DNA from 2 places in the Desulfosoma sp. genome. Region 1 is predicted to be linked to the other one. Evidence: riboswitches for the same ligand, from Rfam matches in the RefSeq annotation. Region 1 holds a riboswitch; the other holds the start of a gene.
The links. A riboswitch is a leader RNA that binds a small molecule or an ion and turns the genes downstream of it on or off. The one in region 1 is predicted to bind cobalamin.

Region 1 (9,010 bases):
CGTTCGTCTATGCGCCAAGACGTGGAAGCGCACAGACCTACGGAAATCGACGCCATCAACGGAGCCGTCGTGCGCTGTGCGCAGAAACACGGCTTGACCGCTCCTGTCAACTGGACCCTCACCCAACTGGTCAAAATCAAGGAGTCCACCTATGGCCACAGAACAGAAGCGTGATGAGCAATCTATGAAACCTGCACCCCGAGTCACTGTTCCAGCGGTCATGGGGGCCAAAGGCCGGCGCAAGCTGACCATGCTCACCGCCTATGACTACTGCACGGCTCGGTGGGTGGATCGCGCGGGGGTGGACATGATCCTTGTGGGTGATTCTTTGGCCATGGTCATGCTGGGCCATGAGGACACGCTTTCGGTGACCATGGAGGAGATGCTGCACCATACGCGCGCGGTGGCTCGTGGTACGCAGCGAGCCTTGGTCATCGGAGACATGCCTTTCCTGTCATACCAGGTCAGTGTTGCCCAGGCTGTGGAAAACGCCGGGCGTTTTCTCAAAGAAGGGCGGGCTCAGGCTGTCAAGCTGGAAGGCGGGGCCTCGGTGTTGCAGCAGGTGCGCGCCATTGTGGAAGCAGGTATTCCGGTTCAGGGACATCTGGGCTTGACCCCACAGAGCATCGCGAAACTGGGCGGTTTCAAGGTGCAAGGAAAAGACCAGGAAGCGGTTAACAAACTTTTGGAGGACGCTCTGGCCCTCTCTGAAGCCGGCTGTTTCAGCCTGGTTCTGGAAGCCATTCCGGCATCCGTGGCCCAGCGCATCACGGAAGCAGTGCCCATTCCCACCATCGGGATCGGGGCCGGACGGGCCTGTGACGGCCAAGTTTTGGTGATTCACGATCTGGTGGGCCTTTTCGATCGGTTCGTTCCGCGTTTTGTGAAACAATACGACGCCCTGGGCCAGAGGATCATGGAGGCGGTCATCCGATACCGTGACGAGGTGGAAAAAGGGGTTTTTCCCGGCCCTGAGCACACTTTTGGTGCTATCCCGTCGTGATGGGTGTGACAGCAGAATTTCTTGCTGAATCCGCGGGCTTCTCGACAAAAAAACAAAGGCGGCCATGAGGCCGCCATCGCCCAGTGGAGAGAACGAGCTTCCAAGGCCTCGAAAACCCTTGTGCAGGGCATTATATTGCCTAAGCGGCACGAGGTGCCTATGGAATTGCGGCTGACTGCAGCATGCGCGCCCAATGACATGCCCTTCGGCATTCGGTGCGTCACCTTGAAGACCACCACAACCTGGTGACACCACAGCGCCTCCCTGATAAAGGGCTTTGAACGTGTAATGCTACGGTTTTGGCTGAGGGCTTTGGGGGGATGTCGTAGAATGCCTTGTCAGTTCTTGTCTCCGGATCGAGGTATTGCTTGTTCTTACTTTCAGTGGAGGGTCCCTTGGAAGGCTGTTCGAAAACACTTTCAGTGGGAGCGTTGTAAGCCGCGATGGCTGATCGCGCCTTGCAATGCTCCTACAACTTCAAGCCGAAAGGACGCGGCCAAGCCATTGTGAGACACGCTCCTGGGCGAGCGCGAACGTGCGGACCACCGGTTCCTTCAAATCCAATCGGATGAGCGAACCTCCGGCAATGAAAGGAAGGGCTCTTGGGTGTCCGGCAATGAGGAAACCTCGTTCGAATAGTCCGTTCGTTGAGCCACGCAGGGCGGCGCCAAGGCCACGAGAGAGACGTTGCTGGATATCCTCCTTCGAGCGCACCGTGGTTAAGGAGGTTCTGGTGGTTTTCCGCACTTGACACGCAGCGGGCTTCTTGATAACGAAACTCCGTCCAGGTGCTTTTCGGCTTAAAAGGGAATCCCGTGAAAATCGGGAGCGGGCCCGCCGCTGTGATCGGGAACGAAGGCTGCATTGAAGCCACTGCCTCGCGACTTAGGGTGGGAAGGCGCAGCTTGTAGGATGATCCGAGAGTCAGAAGACCTGCCTGGGCGACGCGCGCGTCCGTGCCCTCGGGCCAGCGGGGCATGACGGCCAAGAGTCCGCTCGGATGAAAAAGGGAGATCCCGGGTTTCTCAGAGACCCGGGTTTTTTTATGCCGCACCATGGGGTCGCGGGCCCCCTCATGGAAACCGACCAAAGCCTGGAAGGCTGTTCGAATCCGCCTCGAAGCGCCACGCGCACCGGCTGCGCTTTTGATCTGCTCTTTTCGGGGTGTTGGACGCCTTCCCAAACCGCGGAGGGGTGAATTCATGACTCCAAGACGTATGCACCACTTGGCAGGATCCCATTGGAGGATGTTCTGCATTCAAGCGGCAAATTTGTCCGGCCCGTTATCTGTGCAGACTAAAGAGCCCGTTTGGGGAGGAAGAAAGCCATCGTGGAGCGAGGTGTTTGGGGCGGTCGCCTTATTCGTGTGCTGGGTTCTAGCCATTCCCGGGCTGGCGGCGGAACAGCCCCTGTGGAGGGCGCACGATGTGGTGGTGACGGCGACTCGAACGGCCGTGCCGCAACAAAGTCTAGGGATTTCTTCCGTCGTCCTCACGGAAGAAGACATTCGCGCGCGCCGGGCTTCCGATGTAGCGGAGCTTCTACGCGATGTGGCCGGATTTCAGCCCGTTCGATATGGGTCTCGGGGATCGCAGACGGTGGTCTTTCCTCGAGGCGGTGAGCCCAACTATACCCTTGTGCTCATCGACGGAGTCAAGGTGAACCTGGGCGGCGGCGATTTTTATTGGGAAAACCTGACCACGGACAATATCGAGCGCATAGAAATCGTTCGTGGGCCGCAAAGCGCCCTTTATGGCTCCGATGCCATTGGCGGCGTCATTCAGATTTTCACCAAGTCAGGCTATGGCCCGGCCTCGGTGGAGCTTTCCACGGCCCATGGTCTTCGATCGGATCGCGGACGTTACATGGGGGAACATAGCGTGCGAGTCTCGGGCGGTACCGACCGTTTCGGGTATTCAGCCGCCTACGGCCGAATCGACGATGGTGGAATACTGCGCATCAATAACGATTATTGGAACAATACCGCCAGCACACGTTTGGACTTCTTTCCCAAGGACAATTGGGAGCTGTCCTTCACGGGCCGACTCACTGATGCCAGGTATGAATATCCTACAGAAAGTTCCGGCGACAGGTACAGTCCTTTGGATCCGGATCAAACCCAAAGGGAGCAGGACGCTGTCATAGGTGTTTCTGCCAAGGTGCAGAGCACGGCGTGGTGGGAAAATGTCGTGAGTGTGGGCTATCATAATAATCGGCGCCGCAATTTGGACCCCTACAACGAGGCGACCGATTATGCCGATTCTTTCGGACGGTATAATGAGGCACGTGCCACCTTGGACTATCACGCCAATCTGACCTGGCAGCCCGCAGCGCGTTTTACCTCGGTTTTGACTGTAGGATATGAACGGGATGAGGAAAGCTACAGGCAAGAGACCTTTTATTTCGATGCCACGAAACTGAGTGCGGATCGCTCCAATAATGCCGTCTATGTTCAGGATCAGGTGACGCTTTTTGAACGCCTGCACGTGGTGGGCGGCTTTCGTGTAGAAGACAACAGCGCCTACGGCACCGAGGTGACGCCTCGAGGAGCGGCAGCTTTGGAGATCAAGGAGACGGGGACGACGCTGCGGATGGCGGCGGCCAAAGGCATCAAGGAACCCACGTTTTATGAAAACTTCGCCAATGATTCCTGGACGTTGGGAAACCCTGACTTGGACCCCGAAAAGGCCACATCTTGGGAGGTGGGGGTTTCGCAGCGCCTGGGAGGGCGGCTGCAGGCCTTCGCCACCTATTTCGAAAATCATTACAAGGACCTCATTGCCTACGTGCCCACACCTTTTCCCGCACCCCCGGAAAGGACGCCGAACTTTTTCAACATTCAAGCGGCGAAAACCCGTGGTGTGGAATGGGGACTGGAAAGTCGCGCTTGGGATAACCTCATGGCCGGGGTCAGTATGACCTTTCTGGACACGGAAGTCACAGACGACGGAGGGATAGATTCCATTGCCTTTCAGGAAGGCAAAAAGCTTTTGCGACGTCCTCAAGTGGGCGCTTCCGGGTGGGTGGACTACCGCTGGAAAAACCTACGGTGCCGCTTCCTCGGCCATTACGTGGGAAGTCGGGATGATGCAGACTACAGGGATTGGATGGCACCCAGGCGGGTCACTTTGGACGACTATTTCATCCTGGATGCCATTCTTTCCTACGCAGTGACGGCGCACGCCCCCTTGAAAGACCTCGAGATTTTCCTCAAGGGAACAAATATTTTGGATACCGACTATGAGCAGGTTTTCGGATATTCCACGCCGGGTGCGGCGTTTATGCTGGGAGCGTCGATGAAATTTTAGAAGCCCCATGAGGCGGGGCTGTTACTGGAGCCTGTTCGCAACAACACCTTCAGTAGGAGCGCCGCAAGTTGCGGTTCCTTCTCGCGCCTTGCGGCGCTCCTCCAGCCTCACGCCGAAATGAAGTGGCCGAACCATGGTCGAACAGGCTCTTGGCAGGCAATTCATTTTCGGACGGGCATGAAGCACCGGAGGGCAAACGGTTACAAGAATCCTTGAGTCGTCGCCTTCGCAGAGACTGCATTTTATGGGTAATGGATGCATCAAGGGGATATTGAGGGGAATTCTTTGGGCCGTGGTTGTAGCGGCTTCTTCAGCACAGGCTCGCGAGGTGGTGGATCTTGTGGGCCGAAGGCTCCGTGTTCCCGATGTTCCCCAAAGGGTGGTGACTTTGGCGCCGAGTCTGACGGAGATGGTTTTTGCCTTAGGATCCGGCCATCGAGTGGTCGGAGTGAGTCAGTACAGCAATTATCCTGCCGAGGTGCAGGCTCTCACGAAAGTCGGGTCTTACGTGCACCCGGATGTGGAAAAAATTGTGGCTTTGAAGCCCGATCTGGTTCTTGCCATCAAGGACGGAAATCCCAGGGAAGTGGTGGAAAAGCTGGAACAAGTCGGCATTCCTGTCTACGCCGTGAACCCTAAGACGCTCCGCCAAGTGATGGAAACCCTTCTCGCCCTTGGGAATGTGCTGCACGCTCAAGAAAGAGCTGAGGCTCTGGTGGCTGACATGGCGCGGCGACTTCAGTCTGTAGACGATGCCATAAAGAATGTCACTTACAGACCGGGGGTTTTTTTTCAAATCGGTGTGTCCCCCATTGTTTCCGTGGGAACGGAGACCTTTGCCCACGAGCTCATTGTTCGAGCGGGGGGACGAAACGTGGCCGAAGGTCCCGATCCGTACCCACGGTTCACTTTGGAACAGGTCATGACACTTAGACCGGACACAATCATTGTCTCATCCATGGAACGCGCGCAGATCTTTGACCAGGTTCGGGAACAGTGGCTTCGGTGGTCGGGGATTCCGGCAGCTGCCGAGCACCGCGTTTATTTGGTGCCGTCCGATCTCTTCGACCGACCTGGTCCTCGATTGGTGGACGGCTTGGAGCTGTTGGTGAGGATGCTGCATCCGGAACTCTCCAATGGTCGTCGATAAAGAGCTTCATGTGGCCAATGACATGCACCGACCGATCACGATGGCCCGCATTCTTGCGGTGACCCTCAGCTGTGTAGCAGGGCTAGCCGTAGCCGTGATTTTTGGTATGGCCGTAGGATCTTCGGGTACGGATTTCGGCGCGCTTTTTCGTTCCCTAAAAGGTCAAGGCGCCGTGGATGCCACCACGTGGACCATCTTTTGGCAATTGCGCTGGCCGAGGGTTTTACTGGCCATGGAAACGGGGGCGGCCTTGGCTTTAGGAGGGCTGGTGTTTCAGGCGTTGTTGCGAAACCCGTTGGCGGAACCTTACATTTTGGGCACATCGGGAGGAGCGGCTGTAGGTGCCATTGTGGGCATTCTGGTGGGCTTGTCCCTCTTTCCCGGCGTGAGCGCGGCGGCCTTTGGATCCAGCGCCCTGTCCGTGACCCTGGTGTTGATTCTGGCTTCCAGTCGCGGTGGGCTTCGCCGGGATGCCTTGATTCTTGCCGGGGTCATGGTCAATGCCTTTTGTGGGGCCCTGATTCTCTTTTTTATTTCCACCACTCAAGATGCACGCCTGCATACCATCCTGTTCTGGCTCATGGGAGATCTCTCCCGAGCTGAGATATCCACAGTTTATCGTCTGGGTGGGGTTCTCGCCGCCTGTTCGACGATTCTCTTGGCCATGGCCCGCTCCATGAATGTGATGTTGATAGGGCGCGATACGGCGGAAACCCTTGGCGTGCCCGTCACATGGACGCGATGGTTTCTTTTTGGGGTGACCACCTTTATGGTCAGTGCGGCGGTCTGCGCCACAGGACTTCTGGGATTTGTCGGGCTGGCGGTGCCTCACGGCTTGCGCATGCTTTTGGGGCCGGATCATCGCGTGCTGGTACCGGCCTGCTTTTTCGGCGGTGGTGGGTACCTGATTATCTGTGATGCTCTGGCCCGCTGGATTCCCAAGCACGGCGAAATGCCCGCCGGCGTGGTCACCGCCTTGATCGGAGCTCCCTTGTTCATTGTGCTCTTGCGCCGAACTCTTCGATGACAACCATGGTCGCTCTCAAGAATGTGTCGTTTTCCTATGGCGCTATTCAAGCGTTAGATGACGTGTCTTTGGCTGTGACCGAGGGGGAATTTTTTATCGTGGCCGGCCCCAACGGATCGGGAAAGAGCACCCTGCTTAAGCTCATGGCGGGGCTGGAACAGCCTCACAGGGGCACCGTGCAGCTCATGGGCCGGTCCCTGGCCAGCTATCGCCGAAGGGAACGCGCCCGCCAGATGGCTTATCTGCCGCAGAGCGTGCCCTTAGATTTTCCTTTTTCGGCCCTTGAGGTGGTTCTGATGGGACGCCATCCGCATCTTGGTCTGCTGCAGATGGAAGGCCCCGACGAAATGGCCAAGGCCTCGGAAGCCATGCGTCGAACCGATGTGGCGCACCTGTGGAACCGCCCCGTAACGGCCTTGAGCGGCGGGGAAAGGCAGCGCGTTTATCTGGCGCAAGCCTTGTGCCAAGAGCCGCGGGTGCTTCTCTTGGACGAACCGACCGCCGCCTTGGATCCCGCCCATCAGGTTCGCCTGATGGACCTTTTGGAAGACTTGCGCCAGGAGCGCCAACTGACTGTGGTTATGGTTTCCCACGACATCAATCTGGCGGCTATGTATGGGGATCGCGTGCTGCTGCTGAAAAACGGGCGCGTCGTCTGCCAAGGGTCCCCGGAGCAGGTTTTTACCTTTCGAACCCTCGAGGAGACGTACGGGTGTGTGGTTTTGGTGGACAAGAGCCCCTTGGGACGCTTTCCGCGAATGACCTTAGTACCAAAGCGGTATCTAAAGCACCGCCCCAAAGGCGAGAATCGGTCCTAAAACAGAAAGGGGTGTGCACATGGAAAATCATCTGAAAATCAATCCTTAAGGAGAACCCACTGTGAAGATTCCGTGCCGGTTGACAAAAACGAGGGTTTCCGTTAAGTGAAGCACCGGCAATGGCGCCTCGAAAGGCGTCTCGAAAAACGATTGAGATGGTTAAGAGAAATAGGCCACGAAGGTCATCGCTTTCCAAGGAAGCGAGGAGACGTGGCCTTTTGATTTTCGGGTGGGCTCTAAGGGGTGAGACCCTCTTTGAACGAAGAGTTTGCAATTATGAAGGAGGAGTCCGACCGTGATGGCTTTTCTCGCCAAAGGCGGCGTGCTGGTGATTCCCATCATGTTGTGCTCTGTGCTGGCTTTGGCCATCTTCCTGGAACGAACCGTGCGTTTTGCCGTGCTTCGCCGACGCGGACGTCGCGTGGCGGATCAAGTGTCGGCCTTGGTGCGCGAAGGGAAAATGAGTGAAGCTTTAGAAGCGGCCCTTAAAAGCCGCTCCCCCATGGGGCGCGTTTTGGCGCAAGGGCTTGAAGTCATCGATGCGGATCGAGAGACCCTGGAAACCGTTCTCGCCCATGGTGTGGAAGAGGAGGTGCGAGATCTGTCGAGGTATTTGCAGGCACTGGCCACCATCGGCAACATTGCTCCGCTTTTGGGCTTGTTGGGCACTGTTCTGGGCATGATCAAGGCCTTTATGGCCATTCAACAACTGGGCGGCAAGGTGGATGCTTCCATTTTGGCCGGCGGTATTTGGGAGGCCATGCTGACCACCGCCTTGGGTTTGTGTGTGGCCCTGCCCGTCATGGTGGCCCATAGCTACTTGACCAGCCTGGTAGACCGCTATGAAGCGCGGCTCCAAGACGGCGTGGTGCGATTTTTCAAGACCAAATCCATGGTGTGTGGAGGCTAGAGAGGTATGCTCGTTCACCGTCGTAAAAGACCACGCTACGGTGTTCAAACGCCGCTTACGTCTCTGATCGATATCGTGTTTCTCTTGTTGATCTATTTTCTGCTCACCACCAATTTTCTCACTGAGGAAGGCATTCGCGTGCAGTTGCCTCAGGCTGTCTCCACGGTTCAACAAGAGGATCAGGAACTCATTGTCACCCTGAGCCCCGAAGGGGATGTGTATCTTGGAGCCAAGGCGCTGTCTTTAGAGGATCTTTTGGTCATCGTGCATCAGCGACTGGAAGCCGACCCCCAAACCGCTGTGGTGCTTAAGGCCGACAGGTCGCTGGTTCTCGATCGAGTGGTTCAGGTGATGGACACCATCAAGGCGGCCGGAGCGGCACGGCTGCGCCTGGCCACGGAGAGGCCGTCGCCATGAAAGATCCTTATGCCCTTTCCCTGCAGATTCATGCTCAAGCGGTGTCGAACGGCGCCGCGTGGAAATCGTCAACGTCATTGGCGGCGGCAGAACGCGTCGAATCCAGGACATGCCGTTCAGGGACAATGGCTCTGGAAGTCCAGGGACTAGCGAAGCGCCCATCTCGTGGGCTTTTCGGAATGTTTCTGGTCTTTTCGGCGCTTCTTCACGGATTGCTCCTTGCCGGAAACCCCCACTGGTTTCGGGAGAAGCCTCTTCAGGTGATTGATTTGGATCTGTTGCCCCTGGCGCCGTCACAACCGCCGTCCAAGGGAGAAGAATTGAAGCCGCTAGAGCCGGCACCTTCGCTGGCCATGCCTGACGTCAAACCCCAGCCA
Region 2 (9,010 bases), on a different contig from region 1:
CATTCATGTCGGCGGCCGTCCCCACGTGCGGGCGCCGCCATTCCGGATGGTTTTCCACGAGGGCGCGGTAGACTTCGCATTCTTGCTCCGCCCAACGAGACACACCGACAATCCGGTCCCAGAGCCTCAAAACCGGAATGAGCTCGTACGTAACGGTCAAGACAGCTCGGGAGACAGGAACGTGGATTTTCACTGTTCGCTGGAATTTATCTGTATACGTTAAAAAACTCTGCTGCCCGTGCCCTATGCCGGGGCTCAACAGCCAGGCTGCGGCCCACAAGACGAGAAAAATGTTTTGACTTCGACACGCCCAAAGCACAGAAAACCTTTCCGAAAAAATCACTAAAATTTTACAGACAACTCTGCGAACCACGAACGGCCTGGCGCCTTGTAATAGCTGTAATAGTCTTCATCAAAGAGGTTGTCCACCAACAGGGACACTTTGGCCCAAGGTTTCACCTGGTATGAAACGGCCACATTGGTGATCCAGTAGGGATCGTAGGAGCCGTACACGTTGTCTTTGCGATCGGCATTGGTATCATCATTGTAACGTTTTCCTACATAATGCTCTTCAATGGAGAAAGTCAAAGGACCTTTAGCGACGCGAGCTCCCAAATTGGTCATCCAGAGCGGCATTTGGGTGAGGCGCTTGCCTTCGGTTGCCGGTTTGGCTTTGTTCTGGGTCACCTCAGAATCCGTATAGGTCACGTTGCCAAAGAACGTGAGCCATTCAAAAAGACGCTGTTCAAGCCCCGCTTCGACTCCACGAGATTCGGCTTTACCGACATTGGCAAGTTCTTGGTAGGTCGAGCTCACCGTCTGTCGGTAGATGAAATCTTTCATGTAGTTCTCAAAATAGGTGACAGAGCCTTTGGCGTTTTTCCAGAGTCTCTGTTCAATGGACAAATCCCAGGAAACCGTTGTTTCCGGCTTTAATGAGGGGTTTCCCGCGTAGGTGACACCCGATGAGGAGGTCCATGTGCGGTAAAGCTCGTAGGGTGTGGGCGGTCGAAAGGCTTTGCCCACGGAAGTGCGAAGGGTCGTGCCGTCTGTCGGTTTATAGACGAGGGCGGCTTTTGGACTTAGGGACGAATGGGAGCGTTCACGATAGGCTTTGGGGTAACCCGGCTTTGGAGTCCATTTATTGGTGTCGTAGTCGACCACGAAACCGTCAAAGGTTTTCCACCAATCCTGGCGGAGGCCCAGATAGGCGGTCACGTTCTCGAGAATGGATATCTCATCTTGAACATACAAACCCCAGAAACGATCTTTTCCTTCGGATTGGTAGCGAAGATTTGTGGTGGAATCTTCGTCACGCCAATCCGTCAGGTTTTTTTCTTTGGTGTTGGACTTTCCGGTCTTGAAGGTCTCGCCCAAGGTTACAGTATGACGACCCCAAAAGGAGCCGCCCGCGATGGAATTAAGGGGAACGGTGAGCTGAAGTTCTTGGGTGAGTGATTCCTGAGGCGTATTGCTGACGTATCCAGGACCGCCAAAGCGTGTGGCTCCTGAAATGGTCGTCACGTACCAGTCTTCATACACCTTCAAGTACGCTACTTTACCCGTGATCTTCAGATCCATGAAGTCTTGGGTCTCAAAGTCGACGCTATAGAGTCCTTGAGCACGCCCCCCGCCTCCAGGAAGAAACCCGGATTCAGATAAACCCTTATAGGACCAGACAGGATTTCCTGACTCATCGCGAAGGAAGGTATGAGGATCATCGTAGTCGTATTCATACCGGTTGTACATGAATGTCATGCCCAATTGTGTTTTCGGTGTCAAAAAGTAAGCCGCTTTGGCCGTAAAACCGTCATCCCACCATGTATTGTCTCCTTTATCGCCCACCAGGTAGGCTTTCTTGTCGTACCTGTCTGTGGTTTCCTTCCAACCGGACACCGACGCAGGCGGGGCTTTGGACGTGAGATTAAGATCCGTCGGATAGCCGTTGGTGTCCTGCCTACCGTAACTGAGGATGAAGCTGAATTTGTCCCACAGCTTATCGCCGTATGATAGGTACAGCCTGGAAAGGTCTTCCATGGCCTCTCCCCCTTGAAAACCGTTTCCATAGCCTGCTTTCACCCATATTTCCCGCTTCTCGGGCATCCTAGTTATGAAATTGACCACGCCGCCCATGGCATACCCGCCATACAAACTGGAAAAAGGACCTCGAACCACTTCGACGCGTTCCAATTCTTCCGGGTAAAATCCGCCGAATTTCACGTTGCCGGTGTACGGATTGTTGAGGGCAATACCGTCCACAAGCACCAGAGTTCGCTTTGGGTCAGGAATGCCGCGCAGACTGATGGAAGAAAGGGTATCCATCAAACCCTTGCCCCGTCGCACATAAACTCCAGGTAAATGACTCAGGGTTTGGTCGAAGGTTTTGGATCCCTTTGCTTCGATCTCCTGAGCCGTGACGACCGAAGCCGACGCTGGAACCTCAGCGGTCGCTTTTTCTGTCCGCGTTGCCGTGACAACGACCTCCTCAAGTACGTTCCAACTAGGTTCTTCAAGAGCCCAGAGGCGTGAGGCACCTAAGCCCAGAAAACCGCCAGCCAGGATCATGACCGCCAAAACAAAACCTTTTGTCAGCCCCATCATGAGACGCCTCCCTCTCGTACCCTTCGAAAAAAAAATGAAAAAGGCCACTGCACGAAGATGCCCTTCGCGCTGTGGCCTTCGCGACCACAATGAGCGTCCACGAGGTGGTTTTGAAATGCCTTTAATGTTAATGTACACAATCCGGTCGCAGGTTGTCAACCCAGTCGGACCACCTAAGTCACCCTGTTCCATCGCAGGCATTTTTGCCCAGCGCATAGGATTGCAAACACTGAGAGGCTTTTGTGGGAGAGTCATTTCGGCTTGACTCCGTTGAGGCCAATGGGCATAAAGAGGCTACCACAGGTGCCTTGAAGGGCCCAAAAGGGAAGCCGGTGCAAATCCGGCGCGGTCCCGCCGCTGTAACCGGGGACGAAACCTGATCAAACAGCCACTGGTGTTTCACGAAACGCCGGGAAGGTGCAGGGAGTAGAAGGATCCGGAAGTCAGAAGACCTGCCTGTGGTCGAAAGCTGTCGCCTCGGCGGCGACTGGGTGATGGCTGTCATGGGGAAACGCACCTCTTTTTCCCGTATGCCAATGGATGAAGAAAAATGGGTGCAATCCTTGGGTCCTTTTCAAGGTCCAAGGATTTTTTTTTGTCCATGGAGCTGCGTGAGGAGATGGTGGCTGCACACTTGCCTAAAGGCGCTTGATGTTTCCTACGGTTCGATACCTCATCCTTTGGCTGACCGAGGGCTGCAACCTTCGGTGCGCCTACTGTTACCGCCCTAACCAAGGGGCGCCCAAGGCCATGAGCCGCGAGGTGGTGGATCAGGCTCTGACATTGGCCGCACGCTCCGGTCGTTTTTTTCATGTTCAGATCAGCGGCGGCGAGCCCACGCTGGAGCCGGATTTGATTGCGTATACCGCTGAAGCGCTGCAGCGGAGAAGGCTTCCGGCCACATTGGCCGTTCAAACCAACGGGACTCGACTTACTTCGGAGTTAATCCATCTTTTTCGACGCTATGCGATTCAAGTGGGCATTAGTTTGGACGGCCCACCGCCGATACAAGAAAATCTTCGGGGCGGTGCGGCGAAGACGGTCGCTGGAATCCGACGTTTAGAAGCGGCGGGAGTTCCTTTTCGCATCACGGCTGTGGTCAGTGAAGCCTCTATAGGCACCCTGGATTTGTTGCCCCTTTTTGTGGGGACGTTTCGGTGGTGCCAGGGAATCGCCCTGGATCTGCTCACCGTCAAAGGGCATGCCCTTCAAGGCCATGTGGCGCCGCCTAAGCACCACAGCCTGCGTGTCGGTCTGCAAAGGTTTTATCGAAGCGTCCTCTTTGTAAACCAGCATCGCCATCAACCCTTGCGACTTCGAGAACTGGACAGACTCCGACGGGCAAAGGCATCGTCCAGCACATCCGTGTTTTGCCCAGCAGCCAAAGGAGAAAGTCTTGCCGTGCGACCAGACGGATCCGTCTTTCCCTGCGGCCAAACATGCGGCGAAAAGGATTGGGCTTGCGGCACCGTGTGGCACCCCGACACCACGCGTTTGCGGCGCCTCTGCGGCCTTGCTCAGCCCCGGGGGGCCGATTGTGCCACGTGTCACATTCGGCGGTTTTGCCCCGGGGAATGTCCCAGTCGATTGATCTATAACACAGCCCACCATGCGTCGCTGGTGTGCACCATGTATCAAACGCTTTGGGAACTATGGGAGAAGCCAAACGGCATTCCGGATGGCTCTAAGGCGCAAAGGGGGAAAGGAGGAGAGAAATGAGTGCCTTGAAAATAGTGTATTTTAGCGCCACCGCCGGGGAAATTCCCAGTTTGAGCCGTGCCGTGACGCGCTATCTAGCTCAAGGCGGCTTGGTGTCCGTGACAGCCCGCACGCGAAGCCAACTTTTTGACAACGCTCGCATTGAAGCCTTCGTGCAAGAGGCTTTAAAAGCCCACATGGTTCTCATCACCCTGCATGGAGGAAAAAACTCGTGCCCGGCGTTGGCGTCTCTTCTCGAGGCCATGCAAGAGCGCCGAGCTCAGGGCTTGACTAGGCCTTATTTACACATTCAGCCTATGGGCGGGGATGAAGAAGCGGTCCTCCTTGCGCACGAACATGCCGATGGGCTTGAAAACGGCGTCTGGAACACCATCAATAATTATATTCTTTTTGGAGGAGTGGAAAACTTTTTACACTTGCTTCATTTCATTCACGACGTCATTAATGGAACCGAATCGTCGGTCCTCCCTCCACGGAAAATCCCATCAGAAGGCATTTATCATCCCGACTTTCCCTACATCCCTTCTTTGGAAGAATATGTGTCCAGGAAAATTGATCCTCGAAAGCCTACTTTAGGTATCTGGTTTTACCAGACCTATTGGGTGAATGGCGACCTGACTTACATCGACGCGCTCATTAGAGAAGCGGAACACCAAGGCGCCAATGTTCTGGCCCTCTTTCACGTTCGCTATCCCAATAAAACCCTGAAAAATATGAGCGTGCATGACCTTGTGGCCCGCTACTTCATGGATGGCCGCCGTTCTCGCATCGATGTGCTGCTGAACCCAATGATGTTTTCCCTGGTCATGGCTCAAAAGGATTATCGCGATATTCTGCCTCGATTGAATGTGCCTTTTCTTCAGGCCATCACCATGTACACCCCCTATGCTCGGTGGCACGAGAGCCCACAGGGTCTTTCCACGATGGAGGTTTCTTATTCCGCCGCCCAGCCGGAATTTGACGGCGCTCTGATCAATGTGCCCATCGCCAGCCGTGAAGAAAACGAACACGATCCCGTCACAGGAGCTTTATTGGCCAAGCTCGTTCCTATTCCAGATCGAGTGAAGAGGTTGATTTCCTTGGCTTTGAACTGGGCGCGATTGCGGCGCACACCCAATAGAGAAAAGAAAGTGGCCATCATCTTTCATCAATACCCGCCACGCAACGATCGCATTGGTGTCGCCGCCGGGTTGGACAGTTTCGCCAGTGTCAAACACCTATTGGACCGATTGGTCGAACGCGGTTATCAGGTGGAAAAAACCTATGAGAGCGGCCAAGCCATGGCGGAAGAGCTTTTGGCCCGAATGACCTACGATCGGCGTTGGCAAGGACCGGATCAACTGGCAGAGCGTGCGCAAATCCATGCCGATCCTGAACATTACCAGGCCTGGCATGCGGCACTGCCGAAAAAGGTTTCCCAAAAAATGACCGCCGATTGGGGACCCGTGCCTGGAGATCTCTTCGTGCACAATGGGCGGCTGCATTTTGCCGGCACCATCAACGGCAATTTTTTCATCACCATGCAACCGCCTCGGGGTTTTTACGAAAATACCTCCGCCATCATTCACGACCCACACCTGTCGCCGCCGCACCTGTACTTAATGAAATACCGCTGGATAAAGGAAGTTTTTAAAGCGCACGCGGTCATTCACGTGGGCAAACACGGCTCTTTGGAATGGCTGCCTGGAAAAGCCCTCGGTTTGTCCCAAGAATGTTACCCAGATTTGGCTATTATGGATCTGCCCAACATTTACCCCTATATCATCAATGATCCCAGTGAGGGAACTCAGGCCAAAAGGCGCAGCTATTGCGGCATCGTCGACCATTTGCCTCCGGCTTTCACCAATGCCGACTTGTATGAAGATTTGGCCAAGCTGGACAATTTACTCAGGGACTACGCCGAGGCCGAGCGTGAAGATCCGAGTAAACTGGAGATTCTACGCAGCCAGATTTTGGAGGCTGTCAAGGAAGCGGATTTAGACAAGGATCTGAATATCGAGCTTGCCAAAGCTCAGGCCGATTTCCCCGCGTTTCTTCAACATCTTCACGCTTACTTGGCCGAAGTCGCAGACACTATGATCACCGACGGCCTTCATACGCTAGGATTAGCTCCGCAAGGGGAACAGTTGGTGGAGTTCTTGGTGCAGCTCACCCGGCTGCCCAACGGTCACGTGCCGTCCCTTAGGGAGGCTGTCGCTGCTGTTTTGGGTTTTCACTACGACGAGCTGGCCACGCACAAAGGACAATGTCTTTCTCATTTTGGAGGGCGAACCGGTGGGCAGATCATTCGGCAGATTCATGAGCTGTGTGTGGAGTTGGTGCGCCGCATGGCCGCAGCCGATTTTCATGCCGATCCCAGGGACGTGGCCATGGCTGTCCTTGGACGTTCCCATAACCAGTTGGAAGCCGTTCTGGAATACATCGCCAAAGACCTGGTGCCTCGAATTCGCGAAACGACAGCCGAAATCGAGTCCATCGTAAAGGCCCTGGAGGGCGGATTTCTGCGTCCCGGACCGTCGGGGGCTCCAACCCGCGGTCAAGCGGAGATTCTGCCGACAGGCCGCAATTTTTACTCTGTGGACCCCCAAAAAATTCCCAGTCCGGCAGCCTGGGAAACAGGCAAAAGGCTAGGCGATGCGCTCATCCAACGATGCCTCAGGGAAACGGGCGCCTATCCGGAAAGTGTGGGCATCATTTTGTGGGGCGGATCCACCATGCGCACCAAAGGTGATGATCTTGCGGAAATTCTGTACCTCATGGGGGTGCGGCCGGTGTGGCACAAAGGCAGCGGCAACGTTGAGGGCGTCGAAGTCATTCCTCTTGAAGAACTTAGACGGCCCCGAATCGACGTTGTCGTGCGCATCTCCGGATTTTTCAGGGATTGTTTTCCAAACCTGATCGAACTTATGGATCAAGCCGTGCACATGGTGGCATCATTAAAAGAAAATCCGGATTCCAATTTTATTCTGCGCCATGTGTGGCGTGATGTGGAACAATACGAGCAAGAAGGCAAGAGCCACAATGAGGCCTGGAGGGAGTCCACTTTTCGTGTCTTTGGCTGCCCCCCGGGCACCTACGGCGCCGGCGTCGCCGAATTGATCGAATCCAAAACATGGAACACCCGGCAGGATCTCGCCGAAAATTACATACGATACTCCGCTCATGCCTACGGTACGGGAAGCTATGGTGCGGCCAAGGCATCCATTTTCAAGCGCCTTTTGAGCCGAATGGACGTGACGGTGAAAAACGAGGACTCACGCGAATACGATTTGCTTTCCTGTACCGACTACTACAACTATTACGGTGGACTGATTGTTGCGGCGACAAACATTCGAGGCTCAGCCCCTTTGGCACTGGTCGGCGACAGCAGCGACCCAAAACGGGTGATTGTGCGCACGACCTTCGAGGAAGCCAAGCACATCTTTCGGTCTCGCATTCTGAATCCAAAGTGGATTGAAGGCTTGAAACGCCACGGGTACAAGGGCGCGGGGGATCTGTCCAAAGTGATGGATATTCTCTTGGGCTGGGATGCCACGGCCGAGCTGATCGACGACTATATGTATGAACGGTTTGCGGCAAAGTACGCTCTGGATCCCGAGATGCAACGATGGCTCAAAGAGGTTAACCCTTATGCGTTGCAAAATATTTTGGACAAACTACTGGAGGCCGTAGAGCGAGGGCTGTGGCACGCTCCACCTGAGCTGGTCGAGCAATTGCAGGAAGCCTACTTGGAAACGGAAGCACTCATCGAAGAAACCACAGCCGAGCCGTAGCGGAAAGCTTTCCCTGAACTCTCGATCCACAAATTCTGCTGCAAAAGAGGTCAAAGCTCAAAAAAACCTCTTCGGCGGACGCCATCCGCCTCATCGAAAACGCTGTGGAGGCCGCCTTTAAGGGCAGGGCCCTGCCGCGGAAAGAGCCTGGGCCTCGAGATTCCGTCGTGCTGATGGGGCCCATTGTGACCTGTGGGGATTCAGGGCGGTGAGCAGGTTGCGATACGCGCCGTCACCCGAGAGCACAGAAGCGACCATGCTCCCGGTAACTGGAGCGAGAAAGATGCCTTTGGTGGCATGCCCGGCGGCCACCACCACGTTGTGAGGTCGGTGCAGACGGCCGATGCAAGGCAAGCCGTCGGGAGTGCACGGACGAAAGCCGCGCCAGATTTCTTTCACGTGAAGCGATCCCAGGCCCGGCAAGATTCTCATAAGGTCACGCTCCATGGCGTCGATGCGTCGAGCGGACAGCCGATCGTCCAGGCCGCACAGTTCCAAAACACCCGCAAGCCGAAGAGCATCGGCAAAGGGGGTCACGGCCACGCGCGCTTCTTCCAAAAGCAAGGGCAGGGAAGGCGTCTCGGCGGGTTTTTCATAAGTGATGCTGAATCCTTTGGCCGCTTCCACGGGCAAGCGGCACCCAAGCATGGCGGCCAGACGCCCTGTCCAGGCCCCTGCAGCCAACACAAATTGATCGGCTTTCACGGACCCCTTTGTGGTCTTAAGGGCCGTAACAGCATGGCCTGCCCAAGAAGCACCGTACACTTCCGTCTCTTCCAAGATGCGCCCACCGGACTGACGCACTTGGGACGCCAGCCATGTGATGAAAGCCATGGGGTTGAGCCGTCCGTCGGGCTTTTGCAGCACGCCGCCGATAATGGAAGACCCGACGGCGGGCACCCATTCTCGAACCTCTC

Region 2: it holds a riboswitch for cobalamin, as region 1 does, so the genes downstream of both, ACUVSA_RS10310 (radical SAM protein) here and ACUVSA_RS01290 (TonB-dependent receptor plug domain-containing protein) in region 1, are expected to answer to the same signal.

Annotation. Positions count from the first base shown of each region.
Region 1 is NZ_JBRAHS010000001.1:271,014-280,023, reverse strand. Features, by position in the region: gene ACUVSA_RS01300 (ketopantoate reductase family protein) at 1-174, shown strand, start outside; gene panB (3-methyl-2-oxobutanoate hydroxymethyltransferase) at 152-1,003, shown strand; cobalamin riboswitch at 1,773-1,958, shown strand; gene ACUVSA_RS01290 (TonB-dependent receptor plug domain-containing protein) at 2,344-4,311, shown strand; gene ACUVSA_RS01285 (ABC transporter substrate-binding protein) at 4,604-5,461, shown strand; gene ACUVSA_RS01280 (FecCD family ABC transporter permease) at 5,484-6,488, shown strand; gene ACUVSA_RS01275 (heme ABC transporter ATP-binding protein) at 6,494-7,306, shown strand; gene ACUVSA_RS01270 (MotA/TolQ/ExbB proton channel family protein) at 7,605-8,216, shown strand; gene ACUVSA_RS01265 (ExbD/TolR family protein) at 8,223-8,633, shown strand; gene ACUVSA_RS01260 (TonB family protein) at 8,630-9,010, shown strand, end outside.
Region 2 is NZ_JBRAHS010000014.1:20,504-29,513, reverse strand. Features, by position in the region: gene ACUVSA_RS10320 (ABC transporter substrate-binding protein) at 1-373, opposite strand, end outside; gene ACUVSA_RS10315 (TonB-dependent receptor) at 343-2,601, opposite strand; cobalamin riboswitch at 2,886-3,075, shown strand; gene ACUVSA_RS10310 (radical SAM protein) at 3,253-4,320, shown strand; gene cobN (cobaltochelatase subunit CobN) at 4,317-8,093, shown strand; gene ACUVSA_RS10300 (NAD(P)/FAD-dependent oxidoreductase) at 8,211-9,010, opposite strand, start outside.